One region of the Streptomyces sp. NPDC003393 genome, then DNA from elsewhere that is predicted to be linked to it. Evidence: riboswitches for the same ligand, from Rfam matches in the RefSeq annotation. Region 1 holds a riboswitch; each other region holds the start of a gene.
The links. Region 1 has a riboswitch for cobalamin ahead of ACWDUZ_RS16675 (HoxN/HupN/NixA family nickel/cobalt transporter). Riboswitches for the same ligand answer to the same signal wherever they lie in the genome.

Region 1 (4,457 bases):
CTGGTAGAGGTAGGCCGAACCGGGCAGCGCGAGCATCAGCAGCGTCGCCGCACGGGCCCGGCGCAGCCCGGCCGCCTCGTCGACGGCCGGGGCGCGTCCACCGGACAGCAGCCACGCGTTCTCGTCGGTGCCCGGCGGGAGCATCAGCCGTGAGGCGTGCCGGATCACGTCGTGGTTGGACAGCACCCAGGTGGCCGAGGCCCCGGCGGCCCGCGCGCCGGCCAGCGAGGCGGCGATGACCCGGCGCAGCTCACCGGCGTCCCAGCCGGTCTGCAGGTACTCGAAGTTGAAGGCCTGGCCCAGTTCGTCCGGGCGGGCGTACAGCGCGCGCCGGCTGTCCGGCACCCAGGCCTCGGCGACCGCCGTACGGGGCGGGAGGTAGGTGTCGAAGATCTTGCGCCAGTCGCGGTAGATCTCGTGGACGCCGTCCCGGTCCCAGTACGGGTGGCTGCCGGGCGCCATGCGCGGCAGGGCGTCCTCGCCGGTGACCCCGATGTCCCCGACGTCGCGGAGCGGTTCGTCGAGGTCCTTGACCAGGGCGTGCGCCACGTCGACGCGGAAGCCGTCCACGCCCCGGTCGGACCAGAAGCGCAGGGTGGCGCGGAAGTCGGCGCGGACCTCCTCGTTCTCCCAGTTGAAGTCCGGCTGCTCGGGCGCGAACAGGTGCAGGTACCACTGCCCGTCCGGCACCCGCCGCCAGGCGCTGCCGCCGAAGACGGACTGCCAGTCGGTGGGCGGGAGTTCACCGTGCTCGCCGCGTCCGTCGCGGAAGACGTACCGGTCGCGGGCCGGAGAGCCGGGCCCGGCCCGCAGCGCCTCCTGGAACCAGGGGTGCAGGTGGGAGCTGTGGTTGGGGACGATGTCGACGATCACCTTCAGGCCCAGGCGATGGGCCTCGGTGACCATGGCGTCGAAGTCGTCGAGGGTGCCCAGGCGCGGATCGACGTCCCGGTGGTCGGCGACGTCGTAGCCGCCGTCGGCCAGCTCGGAGGGGTAGAAGGGGCTCAGCCAGAGCGCGTCCACGCCGAGCGCGGCGAGGTGGGTCAGCCGCTGGGTGACGCCCCGGATGTCGCCGAGCCCGTCACCGTCGGCGTCGGCGAAGCTGCGGGGGTAGACCTGGTAGACGACGGCCTGCCGCCACCGGTCGGGGTTCTTGGGGGAGAGGTCGAGGGGTGCGTCGCCGGGGGCGGTGCCCGTGGCGACGCGCGTGGAGTCGTGGGGGGAGGTGTCCGTCGAGTCGTGCGTGGTGGTGCGGTCGGTCACGCGATCTCCTCTTCGGTGCGTCGTCGATGCAACAAAGAGAACTCTGTCCCGATCGCCGGAAATATGAAACCGCCACAGGAGGCAGAGGGGGCGGCAAAGGGGGCGTACGTCAGCCGGCGTCCGCCGCACAGTGCTCCAGCAGGCCCCGTACGTCGCGGTCCACCACCCGGTAGCGCACCACGCGCCCCTCCTTCTCGCCCTCCACCACCCCGGCCGCCCGCAGCAGCCGCAGGGCCTGGGAGACGGCCGGGTCGTTCATGCCGGTGGCGATCGCGAGGTCGGAGACGGCCAGTGGGCCGGTGCGGTGCAGGGCGAGCAGCAGCGCGAGCCGCTTGGGGTCGGCGAGCAGCGAGAAACGGTCCGCCCAGGCGCGGACGTGCGCGGCGTCGCCGATCGCCGCGATGGCGTCGCACACCCGGTGACCGTCGATGGTGCGGCGGTCCGCGCGGTCGGCAGGGACGAGATGCATACCGCCATCCTCGCAGGCGCACCCCTGTGATCTTCCATACCTGCGCAGGTATGCAGCTATGCAGCCGACCGCTTCCCCCTCTACGGTGGGCGGGCCGTGGTGTTCGGGAAGTCGATGCAAGGTCGACGCGGCCCTCGCCACTGTGATCGGGGAGTTCCAGGCCCACGTCCCGCGCGGGACAGCCACTGGCCGTCGTACGACGGCCGGGAAGGCGGGCCGGGCACGCACCACCCGTAAGCCAGGAGACCGGCCACGGCAGCTCACGAAGTGATCCACGAGGTGCTGGAGCGTGATGACCGGATGACCCTGCCCAACCCTGCCCCGACGACGACCGAGGCCGCCTTCGCCTGGCGCCGGGAGGACACCTTCAAGACCGCGGGGCTGATGGGGGTGATCCTCGCCCTGCACGTCGTCGCCTTCGGGATCCTGTTCCTGCTCGTCGTTCCCGAGCACTACCGGGTCGGCACCAAGGCCTTCGGCATCGGCCTCGGCATCACCGCCTACACCCTCGGCATGCGGCACGCCTTCGACGCCGACCACATCGCCGCCATCGACAACACCACCCGCAAGCTCATGGCCGACGGCAAGCGCCCGGTCTCGGTGGGCTTCTGGTTCGCGCTGGGCCACTCCAGCGTGGTGGTGCTCCTGGCCCTGCTGATCGCCGGCGGGACCTCGCTGGCCGGCAAGGTCATGGACGACGGCTCGCGCACCCACCAGGTCCTCGGCTTCATGGGGACCACCGTCTCCGGGACCTTCCTCTATCTGATCGCCGCCCTCAACCTGGTCGCCCTGGTGGGCATCCTCAAGGTCTTCCGCGCGATGCGGGCCGGCACCTACGACGAGCGCGAGCTCGAACAGCACCTGGACTCCCGGGGGTTCATGAACCGCGTCCTCGGCCGGCTGACCCGGTCCGTCTCGCGGCCGGGGCAGATGTTCCCGCTCGGTTTCCTCTTCGGCCTCGGCTTCGACACGGCCACCGAGGTCACCCTGATGGTGATGGCCGGGTCGGGCGCGGCGGCCGGACTGCCCTGGTACGCGATCCTCTGCCTGCCCCTGCTCTTCGCGGCCGGGATGAGCCTGTTCGACACCCTCGACGGCACGTTCATGAACTTCGCGTACCAGTGGGCCTTCTCCAACCCCGTCCGCAAGGTGTTCTACAACCTCACCATCACCGGCCTGTCCATCGCCGTCGCCTTCTTCATCGGCACGATCGAACTCGTCGGCGTCCTGCACGACAAGCTCGACCTGCGTGACGACGTCACCGGCTGGATCGCCGGCCTCGACCTGGACAACGTGGGCTACATCATCGTCGGCCTCTTCGTCGTGGTGTGGGCGGCGGCGCTGGCGTACTGGAAGGCGGCCAAGGTGGAACAGCGCTGGGCGGTCCGGGCGGCGGAGACGGACTAAGGGCTGTTGCCTTCGACCGTGGCCAGGTACAGCTTCACGTACCGGTCGGGGTCGATGTCCAACGCCACGTCCACCAGCCGCTGTTCGCGAGCCTCGCCGTGGAGCTCCGCCTCGCCCGGGCGCGGCCGGCGGTCGACGACCGTCTGGCCGCGCGCCGGGCCCGGCGCGAGGTTCACCTCCACCGGCAGCCGCCGCGTGGTCAGCCCCGCCGGGTCGGCGACCGAGCACACGGCGCCCGCGTCCCCGAGCCCGCCGGAGGGGTCCTGCGCGGAGGTCACCGGGTCGCGGTGGGCGAGCAGCCGTCCCGCGAGGTTCGCGCCCGGCTCGGCGCTGTCGCGCAGTCTGCGTACGTCGTCGGCCGGGACGATCACCCGCTGGAACACGTCCAGCCCGTACATCGTGATCGGCACCCCGGCGGTGAGCAGGATCGCCGCCGCCTCCGGGTCGTGCCAGACATTGAACTCGGCGACCGCGGTGGCGTTGCCGGTGGCGACCGCGCCGCCCATGAACACGATCCGCTCGATGTTGCGCGTCACCTCCGGATGGGTGCGCAGCAGCAGCGCGATGTTCGTCAGCGGGGCCGTCGGGATCAGGGTGACGGGGCGGGGCGAGGCGAGGATCTCGCGGCGGAGCAGTGTCACCGCGTCCACGCCGGCCGGGCGGCGGCGTGGCTCGGGCAGCCCGAGGTCGCCCATGCCGTCCCGGCCGTGCACGTGGTGCGCGGTGCGCAGGGGCTCGATCAGCGGGCGTTCGGCGCCCCGCGCCACGGGGATCTCGGGAGCGCCCGCCTGTTCCAGGACGGTCAGCGTGTTGCGTACCACCTGGTCCACGTCCGTGTTCCCGGCCACGCAGCCGACCGCGCGCAGTTCCAGGCCCGGGTGGCGGACGGCGAACAGCAGGGCCAGTGCGTCGTCGACACCGGTGTCGCAGTCGATGATCACGGGGGTGGCGGAGGTGGACTGACCGGTCACGGCGGGCTCCCTGGTGAACGTTCCGTCGGCGGACGCCCCGACACTGCGACCTTATGCGCCGGGCGCCTCGCCCTCACCCCACAGTCCGGTGCCTCGCGCCGCCACCTGCTCCGCGATCCGGTCCAGCAGTTCCGCGACGGGCACGGGCCCCGGCCGGCGCCCGTCCCGCAGCCGCGGCGCGGCCAGTCCCGCCCCGGCCTCCCGCTCCCCGATCACGGCCTGGTACGGCACGAGTCGCGCCGCCCGGATCCTGGCCCCCAGGGTGCCCTGCTCCGGACCGGCGAGCTCGGCCCGCAGTCCGCGCGCCCGGGCCTGCTCCACGACCTCCTCGGCGCGCGCCGCCTGCG
Region 2 (4,457 bases), on a different contig from region 1:
CCTCGCGCAGCGCCTCACGGGTGCGGGCGTCCCAGACGCCGAGCTCCTTCAGCTCATCCACCAGATAGGAGTTGACCTGGAGGAACTCACCCGACAGCGTCTCGCGCTTGAACAGGTTGGAGACCTGCGGCTCGATGCACTCGTAGGCGCCGGCGATGGACGCGATGGTGGCGGTGGGCGCGATGGCCAGAAGCAGCGCGTTGCGCATGCCGACGGCGGCGACGCGTTCGCGCAGGGCGGCCCAGCGCTCCGGCCAGGTGAACTCGACGTCGTAGTGGTCGGGGTGCAGCACGCCCCGGGCGGCGCGGGTCTTCTCCCAGGCCGGCAGCGGCCCGTTGCGCTCGGCCAGGTCGGCGGACGCCTCGTACGCGGCGAGCATGATCCGCTCGGCGATGCGGGTGGACAGCGCCCTGGCCTCGGCGGAGTCGAAGGGCAGGCGCAGCTTGAAGAAGACGTCCTGGAGGCCCATGGCGCCCAGGCCGACGGGCCGCCACCTGGCGTTGGAGCGGCCCGCCTGCTCGGTCGGGTAGAAGTTGATGTCGACCACGCGGTCCAGGAAGGTGACGGCGGTGCGCACGGTCTCGTCCAGGCGCTCCCAGTCGAGATCATTGGTCGCCTTGTCGACAAAGGCACCCAGATTGACGGACCCCAGGTTGCAGACCGCCGTCTCCCCGTCGTCGGTGACTTCCAGGATCTCCGTGCAGAGGTTGGAGGAGTGGACGACGTGGCCCGGCTCGGCCGTCTGGTTGGCGGTGCGGTTGGCGGCGTCCTTGAAGGTCATCCAGCCGTTGCCGGTCTGCGCCAGGGTGCGCATCATCCGGCCGTACAGGTCCCGGGCGGGCATGGTCTTCTTCGCCCGTCCGGCCGCCTCCGCCCTGCGGTACGCGGCGTCGAACTCCGCACCCCACAGGTCCACCAGTTCCGGCACGTCCGACGGGGAGAACAGCGACCACTGCTCGTCGGCGCTGACCCGGCGCATGAACTCGTCCGGGACCCAGTGAGCCAGGTTGAGGTTGTGGGTGCGGCGGGCGTCCTCGCCGGTGTTGTCACGCAGCTCCAGGAACTCCTCGATGTCCGAGTGCCAGGTCTCCAGGTAGACCGCCGCGGCGCCCTTGCGCCGGCCGCCCTGGTTCACGGCCGCCACCGAGGCGTCCAGGGTCTTCAGGAACGGCACGATGCCGTTGGAGTGCCCGTTGGTGCCGCGGATCAGCGAACCCCGCGAGCGGATGCGGGAGTAGGCGATGCCGATGCCGCCGGCGTGCTTGGACAGCCGCGCGACCTGGTGGTAGCGCTCGTAGATGCTGTCCAGCTCGTCCCGGGGGGAGTCGAGCAGGTAGCAGGACGACATCTGGGGGTGGCGGGTGCCGGAGTTGAAGAGCGTGGGGGAGGAGGGCAGGTAGTCCAGGCGGCTCATGAGCCCGTAGAGCGCCGCGACGTCGTCCACCGACCGCGCGGTGTCGTCCTCGGCCAGACCGCTCGCGACCCGCAGCATGAAGTGCTGCGGTGTCTCGACCACCTTGCGGGTGATCGGGTGGCGCAGCAGATAGCGGCTGTGCAGCGTGCGCAGGCCGAAGTAGCCGAAGCGGTCGTCGGCGGCCGGATCGACCAGGGCGTCCAGCCGCTCGGCGTGCCGGCGTACGAACGCGGCGGTCCGGTCGGCGATCAGCCCCTCGCGGTGGCCCACGGCGACGGACTCCGTGAAGGACGTCACGCCCTGCGAGGCGGCCTCGGCCCGGATGGCGAGGGTCAGCAGCCGGGCGGCCAGCCGAGAGTAGGCGGGGTCCTCGGAGATGAGACCGGCGGCGGCCTCGGTGGCCAGATACCGCAGCTCCGCCTCGTCGGCGTGCGCCGAACGCCCGCGCAGCGCGGCGGCGGCCACCCGGCCGGGGTCGGCATCGGGGAGGTCGGCGGTCAGCTCGGTCAGCGTCCGCAGCAGCGCGGCACCGGGACCTTCGGCCTCCAGACCGGTGATGGAGCCTGTCGCTGAAGCCGGATCGGCTGGCGCGATGGTCACGTGGGGCTCTCCCTCGCTCGGCACGGGGCCTCATGGAGGGCAGGGAGCAGCGCACGGGCGCACGCGGCGCCGCGTCCACCGGCCCATTCCGCGAGGCCCGGACGTCAGGCACCCGGACCGGACGGCCGGGCGCACTGTCGGCAGGTCCTCGGACTGACGCTCGTACGACGGCACACGGGCAGCCGGAGATGACGGCATGCGGGCATACGCGGACGAGTACACCGTTGCGGGACAGTTCCGGATTCGCACCGGATTCCCCTGCGGTGACAGCGAGCATGAGCATACATCTTGTGCTGGGTGAGAAGGCCACCCCCATATGTTGTGTCGTGGCGACTGCGGAGCGTGTCAGAGCGGCAACTCGTAGGCGAGCAGCGTGATCTCGTCGAGGTGGGGGAGCGGGTTCCAGTCGCGCTCAGGGGTGCGCACGAAGCCCAGACGTTCGTAGATGCGATGAGCGGCGTGCATGGTGCGCTGGGTGGACAGCACCAGGCGGACACAGCCCTCGGTGCGCCGGGCCCGGTCCAGACAGGCCCGCACCAGGGCCTCGCCGGCGCCCCGGCCGCGCGCGGTCCGCGCGACCGCCAGCATCCGTATCTCGGCCTCGCCGGGCCTCGCGATGTCGGCCATCGGGCCGCCGGACGGCACGAAGGTGACCCCGCCGAGCACCCTGCCCTCCGCGACGGCCACCAGCACTTCGGCGGCGGCCGCCCGCTTGGCCACGTCCCTCAGTTCGCCCAGGTACGCGTCGCTCTCCCCGAAGTCGAGCAGCCCGTCGCCCAGATAGGCCTGGGCGGTGATCTCGCCGAGGGCGTCGTACTCGCCGGGCTCCGCCGGCCTGATCACGATGTCCATACGCCGAGTGTGCACGAGGGGTACGACAACGGGCCGCCGGATTTCTCCGGCGGCCCGTTGCGAGACGCTGCGGCCCGGTGAGAGGCGCAGGGTCAGAGGCGTACCGTCAGTGCGCGCTGTCGGCCGTGGCCGGCGGCAGCTCCACCGCGACGCCCGGGTCCCCCGCGTCGGCCGTGTAGTCCTCGGGCCGGGTCTCGTCGACGCCCGCGGGCGCCTTGACCGCGTTGAGGACGAAGGTCAGGACCACGGTGACGACCACGTTGAGCACGAACGCCGTCAGGCCGATGTAGCCGATCTCGCCGATGCCCGGGATCTCCTTGGCCGAGCCGCCGAAGTGCTTCTGCGTCGGCGAGGCGACCCCGTAGGCCGCGAGCGTGCCGTAGAGCATGCCGACCGCCCAGCCGGCGAGCAGCGCCCAGCGGTGGAACCACCGCGTGAACAGGCCGCCGACCAGGGCCGGGAAGGTCTGCAGGATCCAGATGCCGCCGAGCAGCTGGAAGTTGATGGCGACCGTCTTGTCCATGGTCAGGACGAAGATCAGCGCGCCCACCTTCACCAGCAGCGACACGATCTTGGAGACCCGGGTCTCCTCCTTCGCCGTCGCGTTCGGCTTGATGAAGTCCTTGTAGATGTTGCGGGTGAACAGGTTGGCCGCCGCGATCGACATGATGGCCGCCGGCACCAGCGCGCCGATGCCGATGGCCGCGAAGGCCACGCCCGTGAACCAGTCCGGGAACAGGTTCTCGAACAGCTGCGGGATCGCCAGCTGGCCGTTGTCGACCTTCACGCCCGCCGCGATCGCCATGAAGCCCAGGAGGGCGAGCAGGCCCAGCATGAGGGAGTACAACGGCAGGATCGTGGTGTTGCGGCGGATCACCTCACGGCTGCGCGAGGACAGCGTCGCGGTGATCGAGTGCGGGTACATGAAGAGCGCCAGCGCGGAACCCAGGGCCAGCGTGGCATACGTCCACTGACCTCCCGACGCGGTCACGATGCCACCCTTGCCCGCCGCGGTGAACTTCGCGTTGGCGGCCGCGAAGATGTCGTCGAATCCGCCCAGCTTGATCGGGATGTAGATGATCGCGACCGCGATGACGAGGTAGATCAGCCCGTCCTTGACGAACGCGATCAGCGCGGGGGCGCGCAGGCCCGACGAGTAGGTGTACGCCGCGAGCACGGCGAAGGCGATCAGCAGCGGCAGGTCCTTCACGAACCAGTTGGTGTTGTCGCCGCCGCCTATGCCCAGCACGTCCAGCACCGCCTGGATGCCGACGAGCTGGAGGGCGATGTACGGCATGGTCGCCAGGATGCCGGTGATGGCCACGACCAGCGACAGGCCTTTGGAGCCGAACCGGCCGCGCACGAAGTCGGAGGTCGTCACGTATCCGTGCCGGTGCGAGACCGACCACAGACGGGGCAGGAACGTGAAGATCAGCGGGTACACGATGATCGTGTACGGCACCGCGAAGAAGCCGGCCGCGCCGGTCGCGTAGATCGCCGCCGGGACGGCGACGAAGGTGTACGCGGTGTACAGGTCGCCGCCGAGCAGGAACCAGGTGATCCAGGTGCCGAACGACCTGCCGCCCAGGCC
Region 3 (4,457 bases), on a different contig from region 1:
GGTCGGCGCGATCCTCTGGAACCTGCTGACCTGGCTGGTCGGGCTTCCGTCCAGTTCCTCGCACGCCCTCATGGGCGGCCTGATCGGCGCCACGATCGCCTCGGCCGGCGTGGGCGCGGTGCACGGTGACGCCCTGGTCACCAAGGTCATCATCCCCGCGGTGGCCGCCCCGGTCGTCGCGGGTCTCGCGGCGATGGTCGCGACCCGGCTGTCGTACACGATCGGCGGGAAGGCGGACGGCACGGCGGCCGAGAAGGGCCACCGGGTCGGGCAGATCGCCTCCGCGGGCCTGGTCTCGCTGGCCCACGGCACCAACGACGCCCAGAAGACGATGGGCGTCATCACCCTCGCCCTGATCGCCGGCGGCGCCACAGCCCCCGGCTCCAACCCTCCCACCTGGGTCATCCTCTCGGCGGGCCTCGCGATCGCGCTCGGCACCTACATCGGCGGCTGGCGCATCATCCGCACCATGGGCACCGGCCTGACCGACCTCCAGCCGCGGCAGGGCTTCGCCGCCCAGACCAGCGCGGCCACCGCCATCCTCGCCTCCTCGCACCTCGGCTTCTCGCTCTCCACCACGCACGTCGTCTCCGGCTCGGTGATGGGTGCGGGCCTGGGCCGCAAAGGCGGTGTGGTCCGCTGGTCCACCGCAGGCCGCATGACCGTCGCCTGGGTCCTCACGCTGCCCGCCGCGGCCCTGGTCGGCGCGGGCGCGGAGGCGGTCACCGGGCTGGGCGACTGGGGCACCGCGCTCGTCGCCGCGTTCCTGGTGACCTCGAGCGCGGCGATCTGGAAGATCTCCCGCCGCCAGGTCGTCGACCACACCAACGTCACCGAGCCCGCGGCCGAGGAGCCGCCCGGCGTCGTGACCCAGGCGATCGCCGCCGTCACCCCGCCCCCGGCGGCCCCCGCCCCCGCGTCCACGGCACCGGTCTCCACGGACGAGTCCGCCGCCGTCGAGTCGCTCACCGCGACGATCCCCGCCCAGCCGGCCGCCCCCGTCATCGACGCGCCCCTCATCGAGACGCCCGTCATCGACGCGACAGCCATCACCACGCCCGCCATCGACGCACCCGTCATCGATCCGACGGCCGTCACCACGCCCGTCATCGATCCGACGGCCGCGCCGACCGCGTCCGCCGCTCCGGCCACCCCGCCGGCCGCCACCGTCTGACCCCCGCTCACCCGGCACCCAAGGAAGCATCACCATGAAGATCGACTGGGCAGCCCTCGGCTCCGTCTTCGGCGTCAGCCTCGCGGTCACCGTGGGCCTGGTGGCACTGTTCACCCTGGGCATCGCGGGCCTGTCCCGGCGGGAGCGTGCCGTCGCGCGGGGCGACGGAGGCGGGGTCCTCGCGGTCACCGGCGCCTACGTCTGCTTCGCCACCTGCGCCGCCGCGGTGGCCTACGGCATCCACCTCATCGTCGGCACGGGCTGACAGCCGGTCAGGGCCCCTGCCGGACCCCGGAAGTCAAGAGCGTCCCACCACCCGCCCCGCCCGCCCCGCCACCTCGGCGAACGGGCGGGGCGGGCTTCTCGCGCCGGTGGTGTGGGCCTCATCTCAGTATCCCGTCGCAGGTCAACGGTGAGTTGACGGGTGTTCGCGGGGCGTGGTGGACTGCCGGGGCCATGTACGGCGGCAGGAGAGGAAGCCGGTGCGAATCCGGCGCGGTCCCGCCACTGTCACCGGGGTAGTAACCCCGGGAGCCAGGAACTCTCACCGCCGGTCTCGTCGAACCAGGGCGTGGACACCCTGAGTGAGGACATATCGCCATGCGCGGCTGCCGACCGAGGTTCATCGACGACGCTCTGCCCGGCCCCGAAGTCGGCTGAACCCATGGGTGCCGATCGCGTCTTCGCGTACGGCGCCGCCGCCGGCCTCCTCGGTGACCTCCTCCTCGGCGATCCACGCCGAGGACATCCGGTCGCCGTGTTCGGCCGCGCCGCGGGCGCCGTGGAACGTCTGCTGTGGCGGGACCACCGAGGTCGGGGCGCCCTTCACACGGCCCTGTGCGCCGGCGGCGCCACCGCGCTCGGTGCCGCCGCCGCGCGCGCCGTCCGCCCCTCCCCCGTCGCCTCCGCCGCCCTGACGGCCGCCGCCACCTGGGCCGTGGTCGGCGGGACCTCCCTCGTCCGGGAGGCGCGCACCATCGGGCGCGCGTTGGAAGCGGGCGACGTGGTGGCGGCCCGGGCGCGGCTGCCGCACCTGTGCGGGCGCGACCCCCAGGCGCTCGACGCCGACGGGATCGCCCGGGCCGTCGTGGAGTCGGTCGCCGAGAACACCTCCGACGCCGTGGTGGGCGCGCTGGTGTGGGGCGCCGTCGCCGGGGTGCCGGGGCTCGCCGCGTTCCGGGCCGTGAACACCCTGGACGCCATGGTCGGGCACAAGTCGCCCCGGTACCGCCGCTTCGGCTGGGCCTCCGCACGCCTGGACGACCTGGCCGGATGGCCGGGGGCGCGGCTCACCGCCGTCCTGGCGGCCGTGGCCGGCCCTGACCCGCGGGGCGCCCTGCGCGCCTGGCGCGCCGACGCCCGCCGGCACCCGAGCCCCAACGCCGGTCCGGTCGAGGCCTCCTTCGCGGGGGCGCTCGGGGTGCGGATGGGCGGCACGCTCTCGTACGGCGGGCGTCTGGAGCACCGCCCGGTGCTCAACGGCGCCGGGCGCGCCGTGCGCGTCGGGGACATCGAGCGAGCGGTACGGCTCTCACGGCGCGTCGGCTGGCTCGCCCTCGGCACCTGCGCCGCCGTCGGGCTCCTGTGCGACCGCGGCCGCGGCGATCGCGGCACGCGCGGCAACCGTCGGACGAAGGGAAGCGCGTCATGAGCGGCGGTCTGCTCGTCGCCGGCACCACCTCCGACGCCGGCAAGAGCGTCGTGACGGCCGGGATCTGCCGGTGGCTGGTGCGGCAAGGCGTCAAGGTCGCGCCCTTCAAGGCGCAGAACATGTCCCTCAACTCCTTCGTCACGCGCGAGGGCGCGGAGATCGGGCGGGCGCAGGCCATGCAGGCCCAGGCCTGCCGGATCGAGCCGACCGCGCTGATGAACCCGGTGCTGCTCAAGCCGGGCGGGGAGCGGAGCAGCCAGGTGGTGCTGCTGGGCAGGCCGGTCGGCGAGATGAGCGCGCGCGGCTACCACGGCGGACGGCAGCAGCGGCTCCTGGGCACCGTGCTGGACTGCCTCACCGAGCTGCGGGGCACGTATGACGCCGTGATCTGTGAGGGGGCGGGGTCCCCGGCGGAGATCAATCTGCGCCGGACCGACATCGTGAACATGGGGATCGCGCGGAACGCGCGGCTTCCCGTGCTGGTCGTCGGGGACATCGACCGCGGGGGTGTGTTCGCCTCGTTCTTCGGGACCGTCGCGCTGCTCTCACCGGAGGACCAGGCGCTCGTCGCCGGGTTCCTCGTCAACAAGTTCCGCGGGGACGTCAGCCTGCTGGAGCCCGGACTGGACATGCTCCGGGACCTCACCGGGCGGCGCGCGTACGGCGTCCTGCCCTTCCGGCACGGACTCGGCATCGACGAGGAGGACGGGCTGCGCGTGTCCCTGCGGGGCACCGTCCGCGAGTCCGCCGTGGCCCCGCCCGTCGGCGAGGACGTGCTGCGCGTCGCCGTGTGCGCGATCCCGCTGATGTCCAACTTCACCGACGTGGACGCGCTCGCCGCCGAGCCCGGGGTCGTCGTGCGGTTCGTGGACCGCCCCGAGGAGCTGTCCGACGCCGACCTGGTGGTGGTCCCGGGCACACGCGGGACCGTACGGGCACTGGAGTGGCTGCGCGAGCGGCGTCTCGCGGACGCGCTTGTCCGACGGGCCGCCGAGGGGCGGCCGGTCCTCGGGATCTGCGGCGGTTTCCAGATCCTCGGCGAGCACATCGAGGACGAGGTGGAGTCGCGCACCGGGGCCGTCCCCGGCCTCGGTGTCCTCCCCGTCCGGGTGCGGTTCGCCCGCGAGAAGACCCTCACCCGGCCGGTCGGCGAGGCCCTCGGGGAACGGGTCGAGGGGTACGAGATCCACCACGGGGTCGCCGAAGTGACCGGCGGCGAGCCCTTCCTGGACGGCTGCCGGGTCGGCCGGACGTGGGGCACCCACTGGCACGGCTCGCTGGAGTCGGACGGCTTCCGGCGGGCCTTCCTGCGCGAGGTCGCGGCCGCCGCGGGCCGCCGTTTCGCTCCGGCCCCGGACACCTCGTTCGCCGCGCTGCGCGAGGAGCAGCTGGACCGGCTCGGCGACCTGATCGAACAGCACGCGGACACGGACGCGCTGTGGCGGCTCATCGAGTCGGGCGCGCCGCCAGGACTGCCTTTCATTCCACCGGGAGCGCCCGCATGAGCACAGTGTTGTTGTTGTCGACCGCCGACACGGATCTGCTGGCGGCCCGGGCCTCCGGCGCCTCCTACCGGATCGGCAACCCCACCCGGGTGGACGTCACGCGGGAGCTGCCCGGTCTGCTCGACGG

Region 2: it holds a riboswitch for cobalamin, as region 1 does, so the genes downstream of both, ACWDUZ_RS17845 (ribonucleoside-diphosphate reductase subunit alpha) here and ACWDUZ_RS16675 (HoxN/HupN/NixA family nickel/cobalt transporter) in region 1, are expected to answer to the same signal.
Region 3: it holds a riboswitch for cobalamin, as region 1 does, so the genes downstream of both, ACWDUZ_RS28935 (cobalamin biosynthesis protein) here and ACWDUZ_RS16675 (HoxN/HupN/NixA family nickel/cobalt transporter) in region 1, are expected to answer to the same signal.

The regions. Positions count from the first base shown of each region.
Region 1 is NZ_JBSFRB010000014.1:122,253-126,709, reverse strand. It holds gene ACWDUZ_RS16685 (glycoside hydrolase family 13 protein) at 1-1,263, opposite strand, end outside; gene ACWDUZ_RS16680 (metalloregulator ArsR/SmtB family transcription factor) at 1,373-1,732, opposite strand; cobalamin riboswitch at 1,813-2,001, shown strand; gene ACWDUZ_RS16675 (HoxN/HupN/NixA family nickel/cobalt transporter) at 2,000-3,139, shown strand; gene ACWDUZ_RS16670 (nucleoside hydrolase) at 3,136-4,110, opposite strand; partial or broken gene thrS (threonine--tRNA ligase) at 4,162-4,457, opposite strand, start outside.
Region 2 is NZ_JBSFRB010000016.1:64,782-69,238, forward strand. It holds gene ACWDUZ_RS17845 (ribonucleoside-diphosphate reductase subunit alpha) at 1-2,014, opposite strand, end outside; cobalamin riboswitch at 2,137-2,297, opposite strand; gene ACWDUZ_RS17850 (GNAT family N-acetyltransferase) at 2,360-2,866, opposite strand; gene mctP (monocarboxylate uptake permease MctP) at 2,973-4,457, opposite strand, start outside.
Region 3 is NZ_JBSFRB010000037.1:37,374-41,830, reverse strand. It holds gene ACWDUZ_RS28945 (inorganic phosphate transporter) at 1-1,174, shown strand, start outside; gene ACWDUZ_RS28940 (hypothetical protein) at 1,209-1,439, shown strand; cobalamin riboswitch at 1,599-1,737, shown strand; gene ACWDUZ_RS28935 (cobalamin biosynthesis protein) at 1,839-2,825, shown strand; gene ACWDUZ_RS28930 (cobyric acid synthase) at 2,822-4,330, shown strand; gene cobN (cobaltochelatase subunit CobN) at 4,327-4,457, shown strand, end outside.